4 regions of the Klebsiella quasivariicola genome follow, and region 2 is predicted to be linked to each of the others. Evidence: predicted binding sites of a transcription regulator. Region 2 holds the regulator's gene; each other region holds the start of a gene.
The links. The regulator CRP, encoded in region 2, controls carbon source genes, mostly activating them, when cyclic AMP is high. The targets are predictions, from matches to a motif close to ATGTGANNNNNNTCACAT.
Positions count from the first base shown of each region.

Region 1: the regulator CRP is predicted to act here: its motif matches at 3,410-3,427, upstream of B8P98_RS24945 (glycine dehydrogenase).
Region 3: the regulator CRP is predicted to act here: its motif matches at 2,499-2,516, upstream of B8P98_RS27390 (6-phosphofructokinase).
Region 4: the regulator CRP is predicted to act here: its motif matches at 1,628-1,645, upstream of B8P98_RS08940 (CidA/LrgA family protein).

Region 1 covers NZ_CP022823.1:4,953,730-4,959,565, forward strand. The annotation lists gene B8P98_RS24920 (amidohydrolase/deacetylase family metallohydrolase) at 1-725, opposite strand, end outside; gene B8P98_RS24925 (DUF4310 family protein) at 839-1,483, opposite strand; gene B8P98_RS24930 (DUF4311 domain-containing protein) at 1,497-2,273, opposite strand; gene B8P98_RS24935 (DUF4312 family protein) at 2,295-2,594, opposite strand; gene B8P98_RS24940 (SFCGS family glycine-rich protein) at 2,597-2,959, opposite strand; gene B8P98_RS24945 (glycine dehydrogenase) at 2,970-3,308, opposite strand; gene cybC (cytochrome b562) at 3,598-3,984, opposite strand; gene pmbA (metalloprotease PmbA) at 4,022-5,374, opposite strand; gene yjgA (ribosome biogenesis factor YjgA) at 5,470-5,836, shown strand, end outside.
Region 2 covers NZ_CP022823.1:405,266-411,101, reverse strand. The annotation lists gene B8P98_RS01955 (hydrolase) at 1-912, shown strand, start outside; gene B8P98_RS01950 (YheU family protein) at 909-1,127, shown strand; gene B8P98_RS01945 (phosphoribulokinase) at 1,164-2,033, shown strand; gene B8P98_RS01940 (OsmC family protein) at 2,089-2,493, opposite strand; gene crp (cAMP-activated global transcriptional regulator CRP) at 2,800-3,432, shown strand; gene B8P98_RS01925 (YccS/YhfK family putative transporter) at 3,484-5,562, shown strand; gene argD (bifunctional acetylornithine/succinyldiaminopimelate transaminase) at 5,552-5,836, opposite strand, start outside.
Region 3 covers NZ_CP022823.1:5,447,857-5,453,692, forward strand. The annotation lists gene B8P98_RS27380 (PTS sugar transporter subunit IIC) at 1-1,069, opposite strand, end outside; gene B8P98_RS27385 (PTS sugar transporter subunit IIB) at 1,062-1,376, opposite strand; gene B8P98_RS27390 (6-phosphofructokinase) at 1,388-2,368, opposite strand; gene B8P98_RS27395 (YdgH/BhsA/McbA-like domain containing protein) at 2,771-2,983, opposite strand; gene fdhD (formate dehydrogenase accessory sulfurtransferase FdhD) at 3,112-3,948, opposite strand; gene fdnG (formate dehydrogenase-N subunit alpha) at 4,105-5,836, shown strand, end outside.
Region 4 covers NZ_CP022823.1:1,758,988-1,764,823, forward strand. The annotation lists gene cdd (cytidine deaminase) at 1-360, opposite strand, end outside; gene B8P98_RS08935 (CidB/LrgB family autolysis modulator) at 490-1,185, opposite strand; gene B8P98_RS08940 (CidA/LrgA family protein) at 1,175-1,579, opposite strand; gene B8P98_RS08945 (LysR substrate-binding domain-containing protein) at 1,707-2,612, opposite strand; gene mhbT (3-hydroxybenzoate transporter MhbT) at 2,740-4,098, shown strand; gene gtdA (gentisate 1,2-dioxygenase) at 4,110-5,147, shown strand; gene B8P98_RS08960 (fumarylacetoacetate hydrolase family protein) at 5,165-5,836, shown strand, end outside.

The DNA.
Region 1 (5,836 bases), 990 kb from region 2:
CCGTGCCCAACGTCGAGGCGCACGCCGCGCTGCAGAGCGCGAGTAATCGAGCTACGCAGTTCGCCGGCGGGATTCAGAATGCGGTTCGGCTTGCCGTTATAGCAGTGGGTAATGATGTCGCCGCGGCCCAGCAGATCGGCGATTTCATCGAGGTTCGGCGGGTTATTGCCGATGTGCACCATCAGCGGCAGATCGCCGTTTTCCTGCTGAATGGCCTTGGCGCGCGCCAGCGGCGTAATGCCGTTTTCGCCGACGACGCTGCTGCTCATCCGCGCCTTCAGGCCGACGATAAAATCAGGATGACGCTGCACCGCCTGCTTCACCGCAGCGGCGTCGATATTGGCCATATTCGCCAGTTCATTCTGCGCAATCAGCCCGACGCGGGAGATATTGAGCAACGCATAAACTTCCGTCGCCGCGTTACGGGTCAGTTGATAGAAGTCATCGACGTCGTCGGCGCCGGTGCTGCCGGCATCAATCACGGTGGTGACGCCGGTGGCGATGCCGACGCTGTCCGGCTCATCGTGATAAATCGGCGAATTCGGGTAGCAGTGAACGTGGGAGTCAATCCAGCCGGCGCTGACGTAGCTGTTGCCGTGCAGATCGAGGGTGTTGCGGGAGGGCGCGCTAATCTCGCCCAGCGCCGCGATTTTCCCGTCCTGGATGGCGATATCAGTCAGGGTATCGTCGACGAGGCGCGCACGGCGCAGGAGTAAATCAAACATAGCTATCTCCTGATGAAAAGGGTGAATCTGGTGCCGGATGGCGGCGTACCGCCTTATCCGGCCTACCAATCGCGCTGACGTGTAGGCCCGATAAGCGCAGCGCCATCGGGCGATTAGCTAATCGCCACCGGGAAGATGGAGCCGAGGATCATCGCGCCGAGGATGGCGCCGCCGGTGATCGGTTTCTGCCAGATGTAGAACAGCAGTGCGCCAACCAGCGAGCCAATCCCGATAGGAATCGAGGCGGTCATCGCGCTGAGGATAATCAAGGGACCGAGGAAGCGGCCGGAGGCATTACCGGCCCCCATCATCACGTCGGCGCCGTAAGTGGAATCGCTCTGGTTAATGGTGAACTTACGCGCCAGAATGATGATGTAACCCACTGCCAGACCAAGGACCAGGCCGGTGACCAGCGAGGCGGCGAAGTTCGCCACCGGGAAGACAAAGCCCGCGCCGAGCAGCAGCGCCGGTACGCCAAGACCGATACCGGTCTGTATCGCTCCGCCGATATCGAGGATCCCCACCAGCGACCCTTCGATGATGCGGGCGAACAGGAAGCTGGCGCCAAACGCCGCCACCGCGCCGTAAACGCCGGTATCAATCCCCGACTTCAGCATGGCCACGAAGGCCACTTCGTTAAAGGCGCCGATGCCGTACAGGTAGTACATGTGCGTCCCGGCGAAGACGCCGGAGGAGAGCAGGCCAACAAAGATCGGGAACGACCAGTCGGCATACCAAAAACCTTTATTCTGTTCCATTATCAGGCTCCCGTTACTTGCCGCTGAGTGAGTTGTGGATCATGTCCAGCCAGTTCGGCACGGTCAGATGGAAGGATTCGATCATCTTCATGTCGAAGCCGCGGAAGAAGCCGCTGAGGACAAACAGCGCGACGATGGCCACCATCATCACTTTAGTCACCCGGTTCCAGCCGCTCTCTTCGACGCCTTTACCGATCAGGATCCCCAGCACCAGACCCGGTACGGCGTTACCCATAATCAACTGCGCGGCGCCGCCGAAAATCGTCGCCCAGAAGCCTGATTTCTTACCGGCATCGATAGCCGCCAGCCAGAAGATCACCGGCATCACGGTGTTCACCAGCAGGTTTGCCGCCGGCACCAGGACCTTAACCGCGGTCACCTGCAGCGCTTCCGGTACGGACGAGGCGGTGAGGTTGAGGAAGGCGACGACGATCATGCCGATGATGCCGCAGGAGATGGCCATTTTTTTCGGATCGTGCAGCGTTTCGCCGACGTTACGATTTTTCAGCATCAGCGCCGCCGCGCCCCAGTTGGGGATAATGCGGTGGTCAACATCCTGGGTGAAGGAGCCTGCTGCCACGGAAGAGGCCCAGGCGTTAAAGAAGAAACCGAGGCCAAAGGAGAAGTGGGAAGCCGGATCGCCTTCGCAGGAATTCAGCTCGCCCAGGGTTCGAAACGCCCCCATCCCCTGGGTGGTAGGGGCGTGAAACATGCGTGCCGCTCCGGCGCCCACGCCGACGCCGACCAGGCCGCCGATGATGAGCGATTTTATTAAAATTATCAGGAACATAGTCAGACCCTTTGCTAACAATCAGGTTTGCGTGACGAAATCCACTTTATCGAGATCGATGGCGGTCACGTTGACGGTGACGTCCAGCTCCACGCTGTAGGTCCGTCGTTCACGGCGCAAAAAGAAGAACAGGAAGGCCTCTTTTCGTACCGCTTCGCGCGCATGAACAACCGTCACGTCCTGTGGCTCAATACGCAGCAGAATGTGCGATGAGGTTTTCATCACCGCAGCCTGCACATGGTTCAGGGCATCGGCGAAGGCCCGTGATTTGCTTTCGCCTTTGCCGGCAACCCTCACCGTGGTGGTGAATTGCTCTTTCATACTTATGCGCCGTATTTCTTTTTCCAGGCTTCTACCAGGCGTTCGCCCAGCTCTTCTTTATCCATAAAGCCGAAGCCCAGCACGTTGCAGCCTTCGTTGATGGCGGTGACGCCCTCTTCCACGGAACGCATGCCGTATTTTGCTTTGTAGCCGTACTTGGTCTGCGCGGTGATGGCGCCGGCGCCGCCGCTGCCGCAGAAGGAGATGCCGAAGGTGGCGTTTTCTGCTTTCATCATGTCGCCAAGCTTCATGTCAGCCGCCACGCCCGGGACGACCACAGCACGTGCGCCCGCTTTTTCTGCCCCTGCCGCGACTTTTTGTCCTTTGCCCAGACGGTCGCCAATGACTACGGTGATTTGTTCCATGTTTTGCTCCTTACAGGTTATCTTTTGCGACTTCGAAGTGGACGGAGAGCAGCCAGGCCTCTTCATCAGGCAGGTTGCCGAACTGTGCGACCACTTCGCGGGCCAACATCATTGAATCTTCTGAAATCTCTTCGAACAGGCTGGCATCCACCTCCGGTAGCGGTTCACCGCTGATTGACCGGTGGGCCATGGCCCGCACGTGGGAAGTCAGCATTTGCTCCTGAACGTCGTTAGGGACAATGCCGTGACGGCTTAACAGGGCGAAAACCTGCTGCAGCATCTTGTCGGCCAGGCGTTCGGTCTGCGCCGCCTGCTCCCCTTCGTCGTGTATTACCGCTCCGTTATTCACTTCTGATACCCCGCTGATGTCTCTGGGAATCAAAGTAGCGCCGGGGGGAGGGAGTTTGTAGCGAGTTGTTTTCCACTTCGAAGTGGAAAGGGAGACGGCAGGCGTGATCGAGTCCACATATTCACAGGGAAAATGCAAAAATGACGACTATGGCGTGAGATGTATCACAACAATGGGCGTGAATGAGCAGGCCGCCGCAGCGCAAAGACCGGAAAAAGAGAGCGGGAAACTGTGATGTCGGTAGACTTTCAGGCGGGAGGCATCGGCTGATACCTCCCAAAAACTGCCGTTAGCGATACTTCTTGTGGTAGGTGTTGCGGGTGGTTTTAAACTCTTCCGCGGCGGCCTGCGCCTCTTTCACCTTGCCTTCATTCGCCAGCTTCAGCGCGCCGTCAATTTGACCAATCAGGATATCCAGACCGTGACGGTAATCTTTCATTTCGTCGCTGTCGGCGGCTTTGCCTTCCAGCTTCGGCGGCGTCTCTTTCTGGGCATCAACCGCGGCGGTACGCATCTTATTCAGCGCCGCTTTCAGCTCGCCGGCGTCGGAGGTTTTTTGTACCACTTGCAGGTTTTCTGCCAGAGTGTCCATGTCTTCGCCCAGATCGGCGAAGGCCGATGCTGAACCGAGCGCAAAAGCAGAGACAGCCAGCATCGCTAACAGTTTTTTACGCATTGCTCACTTCCTTTTTTATTATTTAAGCAAACAGGTGTTATTGCCCGGCGATTTTCATCTCCGGCAGCAGCACAGAACCACACTGAATGTTGCTGCGCGTTTCGATATCGTCGCCGATGGTCACGATATTACGCCACATTTCTTTCAGATTTCCTGCAATGGTAATCTCACTGACAGGATATTGAATTTCGCCGTTTTCTACCCAGAAGCCGGATGCGCCGCGTGAGTAGTCGCCGGTGACGCCACTGACACCCTGCCCCATCAGTTCGGTAACCACAAGACCGGTGCCCATCTCTTTAAGCATCTTTGCAAAACTCAGGCCGCGGCCGTTGATGCGCCAGTTGTGGATGCCCCCGGCGTGACCGGTGCTTTTCATTCCCAGCTTACGCGCGGAGTAGTTGGTCAGCAGCCACTGGGTCAGCACCCCGTCTTTGACGATATCGCGACGTTCGGTGCGCACGCCTTCGCTGTCGAACGGCGTAGACGCCAGCCCCTTCAGCAGATGCGGATGCTCTTCGATGGTCAGCCACTCCGGCAAAATTTGTTTGCCCAGCGAGTCGAGCAGGAACGTGGATTTGCGGTATACCGAACCACCGGCAATCGCCCCGACCAGGTGGCCAAACAGCCCGGTCGCCACTTCGTTGGCGAAAATGACCGGTGCCTTCATGGTCGACAGCTTACGCGGCGCCAGACGCGACAGGGTGCGGCGGGCGCACTCTTCCCCGACCCATTCCGGGGACTGCAGATCCTCGATCGCCCGGCCAATGGTGTAGGCGTAGTCGCGCTCCATGTCGCCGTCATCTTCCGCAATGACGCAGCTGGAGAGCGAATGGCGGGTCGAGCAATAGCTTTGCAGCATGCCGTGACTGTTGCCGAACACTTTGATGCCGTAGTGGCTGTTAAAGCTGCCGCCTTCGGTGTTGGTGATGCGTTTATCCGCCTTCAGGGCCGCTTGCTCCGCGCGGGCGGCCAGTTCAATGGCCTCGTCCGGGGAGACTTCCGCCGGGTGGAACAGGTCCAGATCCGGGGCGTCAAAGGCCAGCAGCTCTTTATCGGCCACACCGGCAAACGGGTCCGGCGAGGTGTAGCGCGCAATATCCAGCGCCGCCTGTACGGTGCGGGCGATGGCGTCCGGGCTGAGATCGGTGGAGGAGGCGCTGCCCTTGCGGTTCTGATGGTAAACCGTGATGCCTAACGCCCCATCGCTATTGAATTCTACATTCTCCACTTCGCCATAGCGGGTGCTGACGCCGATGCCCGTCGTTTTGCTGACGGAGACTTCCGCGCCATCGGATTTACCTGCCGCCAGTTCCAGCGCCGTGGTCACGGCCTCTTCCAGCGTCTTACGTTGCTGGGCAACTTGAGAGATCACTTTCATTGCTAATGCCATAATGTAAGAAGGAGTTAACTGAAGTCTAACAGAGAACCGTTTTTCAGTGCGCGCCTTAACTGGTAACATTAGCCTCTTTTTTTAAGGAGCCTGAGATGACAAAGCAGCCCGAAGACTGGCTCGACGACGTTCCCGGTGATGATATCGAGGATGAAGACGATGAAATTATCTGGGTCAGTAAGAGTGAAATTAAGCGCGACGCGGAAGAACTGAAGCGTCTTGGCGCGGAACTCGTTGACCTGGGAAAAAACGCGCTGGATAAAATTCCGCTGGATACCGACCTGCGCGACGCCATCGAACTCGCCCAGCGAATCAAAAAAGAGGGTCGCCGCCGCCAGCTGCAGCTTATCGGTAAGATGCTGCGCAACCGCGATGTCGATCCGATTCGTCAGGCGCTGGATAAGCTGAAAAACCGCCACAACCAGCAGGTTGCGCTGTTCCACAAGCTGGAGCAGATCCGCG
Region 2 (5,836 bases):
ATCCGCCGTAAATTGCGCTTCACTCCGCACTGGCAGCGCCTTGAGCTGCCGGACGGCGATTTTGTCGATCTGGCCTGGAGCGAAGACCCGCACCAGGCGCAACATAAGCCGCGCCTGGTCGTGTTTCATGGTCTGGAAGGCAGTCTGCACAGCCCGTACGCCCATGGTCTGATCCACGCGGCGATGCAGCGCGGCTGGCTGGGCGTAGTCATGCATTTTCGCGGCTGCAGCGGCGAACCTAACCGCAATCACCGCATCTATCACTCCGGTGAAACGGAAGATGGCACCTGGTTTCTGCACTGGCTACAGCGCGAGTTTGGCCCCGCGCCGACCGCGGCCGTCGGCTATTCACTGGGCGGCAATATGCTGGGCTGCCTGCTGGCAGAAGAAGGCGACCGCTGCCCGCTGGATGCCGCGGTGATCGTCTCCGCGCCTTTTATGCTGGAAGCCTGCAGCTATCATATGGATAAGGGCTTCTCGCGGGTTTATCAGCGCTATTTGCTCAACCTGTTAAAAGCCAACGCCTCACGCAAGCTGAAAGCGTATCCGGGCTCACTGCCCGTCGATTTACGTCAACTCAAAGGGATGCGCCGCATCCGGGAATTTGACGATATGATCACCGCGAAAATCCATGGCTTCGCCGATGCGCTGGATTATTACCGACAATGCAGCGCCATGCCGCGGCTCAGCGATATCACTAAGCCGACGCTAATCATTCACGCGAAAGACGATCCGTTTATGGACCACCACTCCATACCGCCGCAGGAGCAACTGCCGGCGAACGTTGAGTATCAGTTAACTGAGCAAGGCGGTCACGTTGGTTTCGTCGGCGGCACCCTGCGTAAGCCGGAGATGTGGCTGGAAAGACGCATCCCGGACTGGTTAAACCGTTGGCTGGAGGTCCCCATATGATTATTCCCTGGCAGGATCTGGATCCCGAAACGCTGGATAACCTGATTGAAAGCTTTGTGTTACGTGAAGGCACCGATTATGGTGAACATGAACGTTCACTTGCCGATAAAGTCGCCGATGTAAAACAGCAGCTGAAACGCGGAGAGGCGGTCCTTGTGTGGTCGGAACTGCATGAGACGGTCAATATTATGCCGCGCGCGCTGTTTAACGGCTAAGGCGACGCCACTACATCGTTTAACCAGGGAGTTGTTATGTCTGCCAAACATCCGGTGATCGCCGTCACGGGCTCCAGCGGCGCGGGCACTACCACCACCAGCCTTGCCTTTCGCAAAATCTTCGCGCAGCTAAACCTGCACGCCGCGGAGGTGGAAGGCGACAGCTTTCATCGCTACACCCGCCCGGAAATGGACATGGCGATCCGCAAGGCGCGGGATCAGGGCAAACATATCAGCTACTTTGGCCCCGAGGCGAACGACTTCGGCCTGCTGGAGCAGACCTTTGTCGACTATGGCCGCCACGGAAAAGGCCAGTCGCGGAAATACCTGCACACCTATGACGAAGCCGTACCGTGGAATCAGGTGCCGGGGACCTTCACTCCCTGGCAGCCGCTGCCAGAGCCGACGGATGTGCTGTTCTATGAGGGGCTGCACGGCGGGGTTGTCACACCGCAACATGATGTGGCCAGCCAGGTCGACCTGCTGGTCGGCGTGGTGCCTATCGTTAACCTCGAGTGGATCCAAAAGCTAATTCGCGACACCAGCGAGCGCGGCCACTCCCGCGAGGCGGTGATGGACTCGGTCGTCCGCTCGATGGAAGACTACATCAACTTCATTACGCCGCAATTTTCCCGTACCCATATCAACTTTCAGCGCGTGCCGACGGTGGATACCTCCAACCCGTTTGCCGCCAAAGCGATCCCCTCGCTGGACGAGAGCTTTGTGGTGATCCATTTCCGCAATCTGCAGAATATCGACTTCCCGTGGCTGCTGGCGATGCTGCAGGGGTCGTTTATCTCGCACATGAACACCCTGGTGGTGCCGGGCGGTAAAATGGGGCTGGCGATGGAGCTTATCATGACGCCGCTGGTCGAGCGCCTGATGGAAGGTCGTAAGATCGGCTAACCGAAAAAACCCCGGTCAGGCCGGGGTTGAGATTTGATACAACAGCAGGCAAAGACTATGCCTCGATCACTTCATAGGAGTGGGTGATCTTCACCGCTTTTTCCAGCATCAGCGCCACCGAGCAGTATTTCTCTGCCGACAGATCCACTGCCCGGGAGACGGCGGCATCTTTCAGCGCCTTACCGGTCACGATAAAGTGCAGATTAATATGCGTGAACAGACGCGGCGCCTCTTCGCGGCGCTCAGAGGTCAGCTTCACTTCGCAGTTGGTCACGTCGTGGCGACCTTTTTGCAATATGGAGACCACATCGATCGCGCTGCAACCGCCCGCCGCCATTAGCACCATCTCCATCGGGCTGGGAGCCTTATCCCCGGAGTTGCCATCCATCAGAATCTGGTGTCCCGATGCGGACTCCCCGATAAAGGTTAACCCTTCTACCCATTTCACACGCGCTTGCATAAAATTTAACTCCAGTATCGCAATATTCCTGTCAGATTACGCGCACATAACAATTCTCGCAACGGAAGGCGACCTGCGTCATGCTGAAGCGAGACACCAGGAGACATGCGGCGAAAGCTATGCTAAAACAGTCTGGATGCTACAGTATTACATTGATGTACTGCATGTATGCAGAGGAGTTCACATTACGGGCTGTCGAAAAATCATCAGCCAGCTTCCCAGGTATAGGGAAACAATACGATTGCATGCCCGGACGCCGTGTAGTGTCGGCGCCCGGAGATAGCTTATAACAGAGGATAACCGCGCATGGTGCTTGGCAAACCGCAAACAGACCCTACCCTTGAATGGTTCTTGTCTCATTGCCACATTCATAAGTACCCATCAAAAAGCACGCTGATCCACCAGGGTGAGAAAGCAGAAACGCTGTACTACATCGTTAAAGGCTCCGTGGCTGTACTCATCAAGGATGAAGAAGGTAAAGAGATGATCCTCTCCTACCTCAACCAGGGCGATTTCATCGGTGAATTAGGCCTGTTTGAAGAGGGTCAGGAGCGTAGCGCCTGGGTACGGGCGAAAACCGCATGTGAAGTGGCCGAAATCTCTTATAAGAAATTCCGTCAGCTGATCCAGGTTAACCCGGACATTCTGATGCGTCTCTCTTCGCAAATGGCTCGCCGTCTGCAGGTCACGTCTGAGAAAGTGGGCAACCTCGCCTTCCTCGACGTGACGGGCCGTATCGCCCAGACGCTGCTGAACCTGGCGAAGCAACCGGATGCCATGACCCACCCGGACGGTATGCAAATTAAAATTACCCGTCAGGAAATTGGTCAGATCGTCGGCTGCTCTCGTGAAACGGTTGGCCGTATTTTGAAAATGCTGGAAGATCAGAACCTGATTTCCGCCCACGGTAAAACCATCGTCGTCTACGGCACCCGTTAAGTTGCTAAGCGGCGTATTGCTCCTGCAGTACGCCGTTTTTGTTTTTCCCTCATGTGGCGCAGGCTGATTTACCACCCGGAAGTCAACTATGCACTGCGGCAAACGCTGGTGCTGTGTCTGCCTGTGGCCATCGGTCTTCTGCTCGGCCATCTCCAGCAGGGACTGCTGTTTTCCTTAGTCCCCGCCTGCTGCAATATTGCCGGTCTTGATACCCCGCATAAGCGCTTTTTCAAACGCCTGATTATCGGCGGCTGCCTGTTTGCCGGATGCAGCCTGGTGGTACAGTTGCTGCTCGCCCAGGCGATTCCCCTGCCGCTTATCCTTAGCGGTCTGGCGCTTTTGCTTGGCGTCACTGCGGAAATCAGTTCGCTGCATGCGCGTCTGCTGCCCGCATCGCTGATCGCCGCCATCTTTACCCTGAGCCTGGCGGGCAATATGCCCATCTGGGAGCCGCTGCTAATCTACGCCTTCGGTACGCTGTGGTACGGCGTGTTTAACTGGTTCTGGTTTTGGCTGTGGCGCGAACAGCCGCTGCGGGAGTCGCTCAGCCTGCTTTACCGGGAGCTGGCCGACTATTGTGAAGCCAAATACAGTCTGTTGACCCAGCATACCGATCCGACGACCTCCCTGCCGCCGCTGCTCACCCGTCAGCAGAAGGTGGTCGATTTGATCACCCAGTGCTATCAGCAGATGCATATGTTGGCCGCCAACCAGCGTAACGACCACAAGCGCCTGCTGCGGGCGTTCCAGATGGGGCTGGATCTGCAGGAGCATATTTCGGTTAGCCTGCATCAGCCGGAAGAGGTGCAAAAGCTGGTGGAACGCAGCCATGCCGAAGCGGTGATCCGCTGGAATGCGCAAACCGTCGCCGCCCGCCTGCGGGTGCTGGCGGATGACATGCTCTATCATCGCTTCCCGCAGCGCTTTCAAATGGATAAACAGATCGAGGCTCTGGAAAAGATCGCCAGGCAACATCCGGATAACCCGGTCGGCCACTTCTGCGCCTGGCACTTCAGCCGCATCGCCCGGGTGCTGCATACCCAGCGCCCCCTGTATGCCCGGGATCTGATGGCCGACAAAGAGCGTCGTTTACCGCTGTTTCCCGCGCTAAAGAACTATCTGTCGCTGAAATCACCCGCACTGCGCAATGCCGCCCGCATCAGCGTGATGCTGAGCATCGCCAGCCTGATGGGTAACGCCCTGCATTTGCCGAAGCCCTACTGGATCCTGATGACCGTACTCTTCGTCACCCAGAACGGCTATGGCGCCACGCGGGTGCGAATTGTCCACCGGGCGGCGGGAACGCTCGCCGGCCTGATCATCGCCGGACTGACGTTGCACTTTCACGTTCCGGAGAGCTATACCCTGAGCGGGATGCTGCTGATCACCCTACTTAGCTATCTGATCATCCGCAAACATTATGGCTGGGCGATGGTAGGCTTTACGGTGACGGCGGTGTATACCCTGCAACTGCTGACGCTCAACGGGGAACAGTTTATTATCGCCCGACTGATTGACACGATTATCGGCTGCCTGATCGCCTTCGGCGGGATGGTCTGGCTGTGGCCGCAGTGGCAGAGCGGCCTGCTGAAAAAAAACGCCCACGATGCGCTGGAGGCCGACCAGCAGGCGATTCGCCTGATCCTCAGCCCCGACCCGAAAGCGCCCGCGCTGGCCTATCAACGCATGCGCGTCAACCAGGCGCATAACGCGCTCTATAACTCCCTGAATCAGGCGATGCAGGAACCCGGGTTTAATACCCACTATCTGGAAGATATGAAGCTGTGGGTAACGCACAGCCAGTTTATCGTCGAACACATCAACGCCATAACCACCCTGGCCCGGGAGCATACGATGCTCACCCCGGATCTTGCTCAGCGCTATCTCGAATCCTGTGAGATTGCCCTGCAGCGCTGTCAGCAGCGGCTGGACAGCGATGGCCCCGGCAGCGCAGGGGATGCCAATATTATGGAGTCGCCGGAAAGCGAGGTGCCAGTCGGTCCGTTAAGCACTCTGGAGCAGCATCTGCAACGCATTCTGGGCCATCTGAACACCATGCATACCATTTCGTCAGTGGCATGGCGTCAGCGGCCGCATCACGGCATCTGGCTGCGTAAGATCAGCCGTTAATCACCTTTGCCACGGCCTGGGCAAAGCGCGCCATCCCTTCGGCAATATCCTGCTCGTCGATGATCAGCGAGGGAACAAACCGCATCACGTCCGGCCCGGCGTTGAGCACCATGACGCCGGCATCGGCAGCGGCATACAGGAAATCACGCGCGCGACCTTTGTGCTGCGGCTTGAGTTCGGCGCCAATCAGCAGCCCCATTCCGCGAATATCACTGAACAGATCAAACTCGGCATCCAGCTGCTGCAGGTGTTTGACGAACAGATCGCGTTTCGC
Region 3 (5,836 bases), 500 kb from region 2:
CTGTGCCACCGGCAAAAAAGTTGGTTAACAGCCCGGGGAGGATCATCGCCAGGCCGAACATCGGGAAGACCAGCATGCCGATGATTGAGCCGACCGTGGTCGCCAGAAATCCGACAATCACCGCATTCGGCGCATAGGGAAACAGCACCGGGCAATCGAGAGCGGGCTTTGCATCCGGGACAATACGCATCGCGATACCGCGAAAAGCCGGCACCAGCTCATTGAGCAATAAACGCACGCCGCTATAGAGAACAAAAACCCCGGCGACGAACTGAATGGATTGCATAAAGGCATACATCAGGTAGTTAATGCCGCCGGAGAATTGGGCGATGTACTGCGGCCCCGCCGCGACAGCCGGAATGAGATACATCGGCACCATCACCACCGCCATCGCCAGATAGGTATCCTGCAGAAACTTAAAGTTATCAGGCAGCTCGAGATCTTCCGTGGAGCGAGAGCCTTTTCCGACAACTTTAGCGACGGCGGCCTGCACCAGATAGCCGATGGTACAGAAGTGCCCCAGGGCCACATCGTCAGACCCGGTAATGCGCCTGACCACCGGCTGCGCCAGGGCCGGCATTAAGACCGCCATCACCCCGCCGAAGATACCCCCGGTTAAAATCAGCGGTACGCCAGTGAGCCCGGACTTATAGCCAATGACAGCCCCAATTGTCGCCATCCACAGCAGCGCCTGGCCGGTCAGGAAAATATATTTCAGCGGCGTCAGACGAGCGATAATAATATTGACGGCAAAGATCACCAGCAGCGTCAGCGCCACTTCCGACCCTAATTCCCGATTCGCTAACCCGGCGATAGCGGCCACATCGGTAATGTAGCCCTTCATGCCAAATCCCTGGGTGAAGATATCGTTCAGGAAGGTCAGCGTGGCGACAATGATGTTGATCCCGGCCATCATAATTAAGAAACCGAGCAGCGTTTTAAACGTCCCTTCCGCGGTTTTGCCTGGCGATTTCTTTTGCAGGATCAGGCCAAGCATGGCAATAAAAGCAATAAGGATGGATGCCTGGCCGAGTAAATCCTTAACAATAAACGCAACGAAGCTATTCATAATCAGCCACCTTCAGATGACGTTCTTTTAAGAATGCGACGATCTTGGTTTCAATCTCCTCTTTATCAGTAAGTTTATTCAATACCACGACACGCTTAATTTCTTCTTCACTGGCATCGGCAGTTAAGATGTCGGCAAAGGTTTTTTGCGTCAAAATCATATCCGATTTAAAGGCTCCGGCTTCGGAAACGGTGGTGTGTTCAATATGAGCGGGAATTTCCAGCTTCTTTAAAACTGCCTTCGCCGTCATTTCAATGGCAAAGCTTGAACCGAGGCCGCAGCCACATACGCATAAAATTTTCAGCATGGAGGGTCTCCTCAAATAATATTGAGTTGCTTGGCAAGTTTATAATGATGTCCTTCAGTATCGACCAGACGTTTTTTCATACTGACTAAATCAATCGGAATAGGTTTGTTACTGGAATTAATTATTATGGCTTTATTTTTCATACCTGACTGAATACAGCGAACCACTTCACTGGCCATAATAGTGCCCTGATAAATCTCTTCGCAGGTTGGATCACCGCTGCGTAAACCATAGCCGACGATCGTTTTACGGATACGGACACCTATTTGTGGTTCCAGCTGTTTAATCATGGTATCAATCGCCCCCTGAAAGCCGGGAGAGTACTCTTTGGTATAGCCTTCTGAGCAGAGGATAACGACGCTATTCTGCGTACTCAGCTTCCGGGTAATCCGTTCCGCGAGCACGGCCAACGGCATCTGTGCCTCCGGGATCAGGGCAATATCCGCATTACATTTAATGGCGGACTGCAACGTTAGTTCTCCACAATAGCCTCCTAATATCTCAACCATAAAAACCCGACCGGGCAGCGCTCTTCCGGTATTTCTTAAACGAGAGACTTCTTTAATAATTTGCTCACAGGCCGTGGAAAAACCAATCGTATAATCACTGCCATACACATCATTATCGATAGTCATTCCCACACCAAAGCAATTAATCTCAAATTCACTAAGGGTATTCAGAAACTGCAGGCTGCCATCCCCCCCGGCCATAATGAGCACATCAATACGCAGAGATTTAAGTTTTTTAGCAATGCTTTCATATTCACTGCGCTGCAGTTTGCGACTGGTTCGCCCCGAGGTAATGATCGGCACCGCGGTAATTGAATAATCAACCAGATCGCGCCACGCCATATCCTGATGACTTTTCTCCAGTAGCCCTGGAATACCGCCATTAAACAGCGTGATATCGGCATTAGCCTGCCTGGCTATCTGGAATATAAAATTATTCATTCCAGAAACATCCCCGCCGCTAATAACGATACCAATTTTCATGACGCATCCTCGCTCATTTGCCTGACAACATTTTTCCCTGAGTACAAGCCTTCTATTTGCAATGAAGATCACATAATGCGTATTAAATTACCGCAGTGAATAGTTGACAGGTACGGCGAAACGCCTATTTTTGTGATACATATCCCATTTAAAGAGAGTGATCTCCATCGCTTTCTGTTTTTAATATCTTTAAATTTCATGGCGTTAAAAAATCGAGATATTCAGGCGTGCTGACCTTTCCTTTGCCATAAAAAGGAGGATTTAAGAAAAGAACGGAAACGTGATTACTGCCACATTTTTTTCGTAGCAGAGGAAAATATTGGCAAATTTCGCAGAGACGGGAAGCGGAAAACGAAAACAAAAAAAGCGCCCTGAGGCGCTCTTTCGACAGTTGCTATACGCTTATTTGTTCAGTTCGGCAGTCATATGCACGCGGTTGCCGGTAAACGCTTCGGTGATTTTGTAAGACGAAGCGCCGGCAGCCTGCGCCTGTGCGGCGATTTTCGCTTCCGCGCCGTCCATTGTGGAGGCGGTTGCGGTCACGGTTTCAGCAGCGAAGGAAGCGAAAGAGGCGGCCATAGCGATTACTGCGACAAAAGTTTTGATGCTTTTCATGATATAAACCCTTTCATTTAGTTGTTTAGATAAGGCGCTGTGCCTTGATGTGTTAAATAGTATCCCGCACATCGCTAAACAAAAAGCGGAAGGATTTGCTGTCATTGTTCAAATTTATTGACCAATATTTAACCCGCAATTAAACGCTGCGGATGGGTGTAAACTGTCGCCCTGCCCGGCTTGCAAAAGCCCACCAGCGTCAGATTGCAGCGCTCGGCAACTTCCACTGCTAAGGTGGTGGCCGCCGAGACCGCGAACAGGATCTCGACGCCGCACATCGCCGCCTTCTGCACCATTTCATAGCTGGCGCGGCTGGAGACCAGCGCGGCGCCATGCTGCCACCCCTCGCCGACTTCCGCCCGCCGGCCCAGCAATTTATCCAGGGCGACATGCCGGCCAACGTCTTCAAACCCCCCCGCCAGTTCGCCCGTCAACCGGACCCACGCGGCCGCGTGAGTACAGCCGGTGAGCCGGCCAACCGGTTGAAAGTCGTTAAGATGCGCCAGGGCCTGATCGAGATTGGCTAAATCGAACGACTGAGTGAACGGCAGCGGCTGGACCGGCTTACCAATATCATTGAGCTGCTCGACGCCGCATACGCCGCAGCCGGTGCGCCCGGCCAGCGCGCGACGCCGGGCTTTGAGGCCCATAAAACGCCGGCTGGAGAGCTCAATCTGCACCTCAAGGCCGTTGCACACCGCTACCACGTCCATGCCGAAAATCTCCCGCCGGTGCTCGATAATCCCTTCGGATAAGGAGAAGCCGACGGCGAATTGCTCCAGATCTTTCGGGGAGGCCATCATCACCACGTGGGAGATACCGTTGTAGACCAGCGCGACGGGCACCTCTTCCGCTAACTCATCTGGCTGAGGGTGTTGCAGATCCTCGCGTTTCCAGAGGGAGACCTGGCGATATCCTGTGACATTCGTCACATTTTTGATTTGTTCGAGAGGCTTCTTGTTCACTTTGCTTTAACCGTATTGGAACAGGCATACACACAATGTGGTATTCTGTTTTTATCCCTTCAGGAATGAGGGAAATTTGCCCTAATTCTGAACCTTTGCGGCCTTCACCGCAAAGCAAATAACTACATGTGACAATGTCGAAACAAGGAGCGAACCATGCAGGTCAGCAGAAGGCAGTTCTTTAAGATCTGCGCTGGCGGTATGGCGGGAACCACGGCAGCAGCGCTGGGCTTTGCCCCGGCAACTGCGCTCGCGGAGACACGGCAGTACAAATTGCTGCGCACGCGCGAAACCCGTAACACCTGCACATACTGTTCTGTCGGCTGTGGGCTGTTGATGTATAGCCTCGGCGACGGCGCGAAAAACGCCAAAGCATCCATTTTCCATATCGAAGGCGATCCGGATCATCCGGTCAACCGTGGTGCGCTCTGTCCGAAAGGGGCTGGTCTGGTGGACTTTATCCATTCTGAAAGCCGCCTGAAATTCCCGGAATATCGCGCGCCAGGCTCCGATAAATGGCAGCAAATCAGTTGGGACGAAGCGTTCGATCGCATCGCCAAGCTGATGAAAGAGGACCGCGACGCCAACTTTATCGCGCAAAACGACGCCGGCACCACCGTCAACCGCTGGTTGACTACCGGGATGCTGTGCGCCTCCGCCTCCAGTAACGAAACCGGCTATTTAACGCAAAAATTCACCCGCGCCCTCGGGATGCTGGCGGTGGATAACCAGGCGCGTGTCTGACACGGACCAACGGTAGCAAGTCTTGCTCCAACATTTGGTCGCGGTGCGATGACCAACCACTGGGTTGATATTAAAAACGCCAACCTGGTCGTAGTGATGGGCGGTAACGCCGCAGAAGCGCATCCGGTGGGGTTCCGCTGGGCGATGGAAGCCAAAATTCATAACGGCGCCAAGCTCATCGTTATCGATCCGCGCTTTACGCGTACGGCGTCGGTGGCTGATTTCTATACCCCGATTCGTTCCGGTACCGACATTACCTTCCTGTCGGGCGTGATCCTGTATCTGCTGAATAACGAAAAATTCAACCGCGAATACACCGAAGCCTACACCAACGCCAGCCTGATCGTGCGTGAGGACTATAGCTTCGACGACGGGCTGTTCAGCGGCTATAACGCAGAAAAACGCCAGTACGACAAAACCAGCTGGAACTATGAGCTGGACGAAAACGGCTTCGCCAAACGCGATACTACGCTGCAACATCCGCGCTGCGTCTGGAACCTGCTGAAACAGCACGTCTCCCGTTATACCCCGGATGTGGTCGAAAATATCTGTGGTACGCCGAAGGCTGACTTCCTCAAAGTCTGTGAATACATTGCCGAAACCAGCGCGCCGGATAAGACCGCGTCGTTCCTGTATGCTCTCGGCTGGACCCAGCACTCCATCGGCGCACAGAACATCCGCACCATGGCGATGATCCAGCTGCTGCTCGGCAACATGGGGATGGCAGGCGGTGGCGTCAACGCCCTGCGCGGTCACTCCAATATCCAGGGTCTGACCGACCTCGGCCTGCTCTCCACCAGCCTGCCAGGCTACATGTCGCTGCCGAACGAAAAGCAGGCCGATCTGCAGACCTACCTGGCGGCCAACACGCCGAAACCGCTGCTGAAAGATCAGGTCAACTACTGGGGCAACTATCCGAAGTTCTTCGTCTCGATGATGAAAGCTTTCTTCGGTGACAAAGCCACCGCAGAAAACAGCTGGGGTTATGACTGGCTGCCGAAATGGGATAAGAGCTACGACGTTCTGCAGTACTTCGAGATGATGAATCAGGGCAAAGTGAATGGCTATATTTGCCAGGGCTTTAACCCGGTGGCGTCATTCCCGAACAAAAACAAGGTTGTGGCTTCTCTGTCGAAACTGAAGT
Region 4 (5,836 bases), 1.4 Mb from region 2:
GCGCAGGGAGGTCTCGCCGCGCAGCCAGGCGTGGCTGATGGCGCTCTGCTCGGCGTGAACGGTCTGCTGCATGGTGGCGCCAGGAAACTCCATGTTGCCGCCGAAGTACCAGCGACCGCTGACGCCGCGGGCGATAGCCCCGACGTTAAAATGAGAAAGGTCGGCGCGCGCGCAGGCCGCGGCAAGCGGCAGTAGCGCAAAGGCCAGCGCGTCTTCGTCCAGACCTGTCGCATGTTGCAGCGTCGCCACCTGTTCGGCTTCAAGCAGCGCCGGGAAGTGCGGGTCGGCGAGCATCGGGGCGATGGCCGCCTGCAGGTCTGCTGCCAGAGTCGTCAAAGCAGCTTGAAAACGTGAGTGCATAGCGTTGCCTCATAACAATGTAATGGGAAGCCAGTGTACGGGCGTCCAGGGGGTTCTGGTGTGATTTACATCTCATTGTTCGTGCAACTTTAATTTGTTGCACTAATAAATGTGATATATATCACATTTTCAACCCACTACCACGAGAATGAGCGGAAATAAAAACGGCGCCAGCAGGGAGGTGATGATCCCGCACAGCACCAGCGCCAGAGAGCTGAAAGCCCCTTCCTGATAGTCCAGTTCCGCACAGCGGGCGGTGCCGAGGGCGTGCGAGGCGGTGCCCATCGACAGGCCGCGCGATGCTTTAGTGCGAATGCGCATCAGGTTAAGCAGGGTGTGACCAAACACCGCCCCGAGGATGCCGACAAAAATTACGCACACGGCGCTGATGGCCGGAATGCCGCCGATACTGCCGCTGACCGCCATGGCAATCGGCGTTGTGACTGACTTAGGCAGAATAGAGGCGGCAATTTGCGGTGTGGCGCCCATCAGCAAGGCGACGGTGGTACCGGTGATCATCGCCACGCAGCTGCCGATAAAGCAGATCGTGATGATTGATTTCCAGCGCGCGCGGATCTGGTGCAGCTGTTCATACAGCGGAAAGGCCAGCGCGACCACCGCCGGCTGCAGCAGATCGTTGAGAACTTTGCTGCCGGCAAAATAACGCTCATAGGAGATCCCGGTCAGCAGCAGAAACGGAATTATCACCACCATCGCCACCAGCAGCGGGTTGAGCAGCGGGAATTTAAACCGGGCCGCCAGTTTGCGGGCGAGGAAAAAGACGATCAGGGTTAGCGGCAGCGACCACCAGATTTCATGCATCATTTTTCTTTTCCTTTTGCCCAATCACTTTACGTTCGCCATGCACCAGGTGAGAGCTCCAGCTCACCACCACAAACACCACAAGGGTGCTGATGGCGCAGGAGATAACGACCGGCCCCAGCTGAGCGCGCAGCAGATCCCAGTACTGCATCACGCCGACGCCGATGGGGACGAACAGCAGCGCCATATAGCGGATGAGGATATTGCAGCCAGGATTGACCCATTGCGGCGGCATAATTTGCAGCGCCAGCAGCACGAAGAGGATCAGCATGCCGATGATGCTGCCGGGGATAGTGATGGGCAGCAGCCCGGCGATAAAAATTCCGGCGTATAAGCAGGCGTAAATCAGGACGAAGGCCCGCAGGTACTGCCAGATAATAGTCAGCGATTTACTCATGGTATTAACCCTTGATGAACTGCATTCATCATACAATTAATCCCTAAAATGTGCTACCGATCACATCATGAATTCTGCGCATCCCGGACATAGACAACAGGAACCGACCGGTTATTCGGCGAGCACGCTAGGCGGCGAGATAGTGCAGAAAGCGGGCGAGGGCCTGGGAGGGCACTTCGCTTTTGCGCCAGAACACCCCAACGCTACCTTTTTGCTCTATACGCGGCAAATTAAGAATCGCCAGCTGGCGATGTTCGGCGTAATGCTGCGCCAGCCGCAAGGAAAGAATAGAGATCATATCGCTGCTTTGCAGCAAATTGCTGGTGACGTTCATCGAGGCCGACTCAATGGTGTTCTCCGGGAGCATCACGCCGTTATCCACGAGGGCGTTATCAATACTCTGGCGAATGGGGGTGCCGGTGGGCCAGACAATCCAGCGCCAGGCGGCGAGATCCGCCCAGCTCAGGTGCGCCCGGCTGGCTAACGGATGGTCGGGACGGGCGACAAAACAGACCGGTTCGGTATACAGCACCCGATAGTTGAGCGGCAGTTCGAGCGCGCGTCCACCGACCCGGCCCACGACCACATCCACCACCCCGGAGAGCAGATCGTGCAGCAGTGGGGTCATCACTTTCTCTTCAATATTCAGATGCAGGGTCGGCATCTCGTTGAGCAGGGCGAGGATCGCCTGCGCCACGCAGTCTGTCGCCACCGGTGAGCAGCCGATCATCAGGCTGCCGACCAGACCGCCTTGCTTAAAGCGCTCAATCTCATACTGCGATCGCGACATGTCGTTGATCAGCCGCTGGGCGTGCTGGATCAGCAGTTTCCCCCCTTCCGAAGGGCGCAGTCCCTTACTGTGGCGCTCAAAGAGCGGCATGCCTACCTCATCTTCAAACTGCGTCAGCCATTTGGAGAGCGCGGGCTGGGTAATATTCATCATTTTCGCCACCTGGGTCAGGTTGCCTTGCTCACCCAGCGCCACCAGCATTTTCAGATGCTGCAGCTTCAGTTTTTGCGTCCAGTTCGCCATCAGTCGATAACCTCCAGGTTATGTCTGCGCCCGAAAAGCCATTGTACATTTCATCGCCATGATTACAAAATCGCAACATAAAAGAAATAAATACAACATCTACCCTGACCTGCACTGAGGCATCATTATGGCTCAACGACGTGAACTACAGACCTTACTCAACGCAGCGCCGGTTGGCGCCCTGCAGTGGCGTGTGATTATCTGCTGTTTTCTGGTGGTGATGCTTGATGGTTTCGACACCGCCGCCATTGGTTTTATCGCCCCCGATATCCGCGTTCACTGGCAACTGAGCGCCAGCGAACTCGCGCCGCTGTTTGGCGCCGGACTATTGGGATTGACCGCCGGGGCGCTGCTCTGCGGCCCGCTTTCCGACCGCTTTGGCCGAAAACGGGTGATTGAGTTCTGCGTCGCGTTGTTTGGCTTATTTAGCCTGCTCTCCGCGTTCTCGACGAATCTTGAAATGCTGGTGATCCTGCGTTTTCTCACCGGTCTGGGATTGGGCGGGGCGATGCCCAACACCATTACCATGACCTCGGAATATCTGCCCGCCCGCCGCCGCGGGGCGTTAGTGACCCTGATGTTCTGCGGTTTCACGCTTGGCTCGGCGCTGGGCGGCGTGGTCAGCGCGCAGCTGGTGGCGCATATCGGCTGGCACGGCATTCTGGCGCTGGGCGGGATCCTGCCGCTGCTGCTGGCTGTCGCGCTGCTGTGGGTGCTGCCGGAATCGCCTCGCTGGCAGGTGCGCCGCGGACTGCCGCAGGCGACCATCGCCAGAACGGTCAGCGCTATCACCGGCGAGCGCTACCCCGATACCCATTTCTGGCTGGATGAACCGGCGGCCGGGCCGAAAGGCAGCATTGGCCAGCTGTTTGTCGGCCGCCAGCTGGCGATCACCCTGATGCTCTGGGTGGTGTTCTTTATGAGCCTGCTGATTATCTATTTGCTCTCCAGCTGGATGCCGACGCTGCTTAACCATCGCGGGATAGATCTCCAGCATGCCTCGTGGGTCACCGCCGCGTTTCAGATCGGCGGCACGATGGGTGCTTTACTGCTCGGCGTCCTGATGGACCGCTTTAATCCCTTCCGTGTGCTGGCGCTGAGCTACTGTCTGGGCGCGCTGAGCATCGTGATGATTGGTTTAAGCGAAAACGGACTCTGGCTGATGGCGCTGGCGATCTTCGGTACCGGCATCGGCGTCAGCGGTTCACAGGTGGGGCTTAATGCGCTAACCGCCACGCTCTATCCCACCCAAAGTCGCGCCACCGGCGTCAGCTGGTCTAATGCCGTCGGCCGCTGCGGCGCCATCGTCGGCTCGCTCTCCGGCGGCATGATGATGGCGATGAATCTCTCTTTCAGTACGTTGTTTTACGTTATTGCGGTTCCGGCTGCGGTCAGCGCGGGGATGCTTATCCTGCTGACGCTGGCGGTCCGCCACTCTGGATCGGTACCCGACGCGCTGCCCTCCACCGGCATCGTGAATAAGTAAGGAGAAGAATAATGACATCATTCACCACCGAGGCGAGCCGCGATCGCCAGCAGTTCTATCACCAGATTTCCGGGCAGAATCTGACCCCGCTGTGGGAATCGCTGCACCATCTGGTGCCGCAAACGCCGAATGCCAACTGCGCCCCGGCGTACTGGAACTACCAGGAAATTCGCCCGTTGCTACTGGAGAGCGGGCAGCTCATCGGCGCCAAAGAAGCGGTGCGCCGGGTACTGGTGCTGGAGAACCCGCAGCTGCGCGGCCAGTCGTCTATTACCTCATCACTGTATGCCGGCCTGCAGCTGATCATGCCCGGTGAGGTGGCGCCGAGCCACCGTCATAACCAGTCGGCGCTGCGCTTTGTCGTGGAAGGCCATGGCGCGTTTACTGCCGTCGACGGCGAGCGCACGGCCATGAGCCCTGGCGATTTTATTCTCACGCCGCAGTGGCGCTGGCATGACCACGGCAATCCGGGGGAGGAACCGGTTATCTGGCTGGATGGTCTCGATTTACCGCTGGTCAACTATCTCGGCTGCGGTTTTGCGGAGGATTATCCGCAGGAGCAGCAGCCGGTCACCCGTCAGGAGGGCGATTACCTGCCGCGCTACGCGGCCAACATGCTGCCGCTGCGCCATCAGGTGGGAAATTCCTCGCCGATTTTTAACTACCGCTACGACCGCAGCCGCGAGGCGCTGCACGACCTGACCCGCTTCGGCGAGGCCGACGAGTGGGACGGCTACAAGATGCGCTACGTCAACCCGGTCACCGGCGGCTATCCGATGCCCTCGATGGGCGCTTTCCTGCAACTGTTGCCGAAAGGGTTCCACTCGCGGGTGGCGAAAACCACCGACAGCACCATCTACCACGTGGTGGAAGGCTGCGGTCAGGTGACGATTGGCGAACAAACCTTCATCTTCCAGGCGAAAGATATCTTCGTGGTGCCGACCTGGCACGGCGTGTCGTTCAACGCCAGCGAAGAGTGCGTGTTATTCAGCTTCTCGGACCGTCCGGTACAGGAGGCTTTAGGCCTGTTCCGCGAAGCGCGTTATTAATAATAAGGAAAACCATCATGACTCAATACGTTTTTGCACCCCAGGCGCCGATTAGCATCCCCGTTGTTGGCAGCGATGAGCAGTTCCCGGTACGCCGCGTGTACTGCGTTGGCCGTAACTATGCCGCTCACGCCCGGGAAATGGGCTTCGATCCCGATCGCGAGCCGCCGTTCTTCTTTTGCAAACCGGCCGATGCGGTCGTACCGGTGGCGGCAGGCGAAACGCTGGATTTACCGTATCCGGCGCAGACCGACAACTATCATTACGAAATTGAGCTGGTGGTGGCGATTGGTAAGCAGGGGCGCGATATTCCACTGGAGCAGGCGCAGGAGTATATCTGGGGCTACGCCACGGGTCTCGATATGACCCGTCGCGACCGCCAGATGGAGATGCGCCAGATGGGGCGCCCGTGGGAAATTGGCAAAGCCTTCGATCTTTCCGCTCCCATCGCGCCGCTGCATAAAGCCGCCGATGTCCACAATGTCACTCAGGCCGGGATCTGGCTGCAGGTGAATGGCGAGGATCATCAGCGCAGCGATATTCGCCATCTGATCTGGTCGGTGAATGAAACCATCAGCTATCTCTCGGGCTTTTTCGAACTGCAGCCAGGGGATCTCATTTTCACTGGCACCCCGGAAGGCGTTGGCGCGGTAGTGAAGGGCGATGTGATCACCGGCAACGTTGACGGA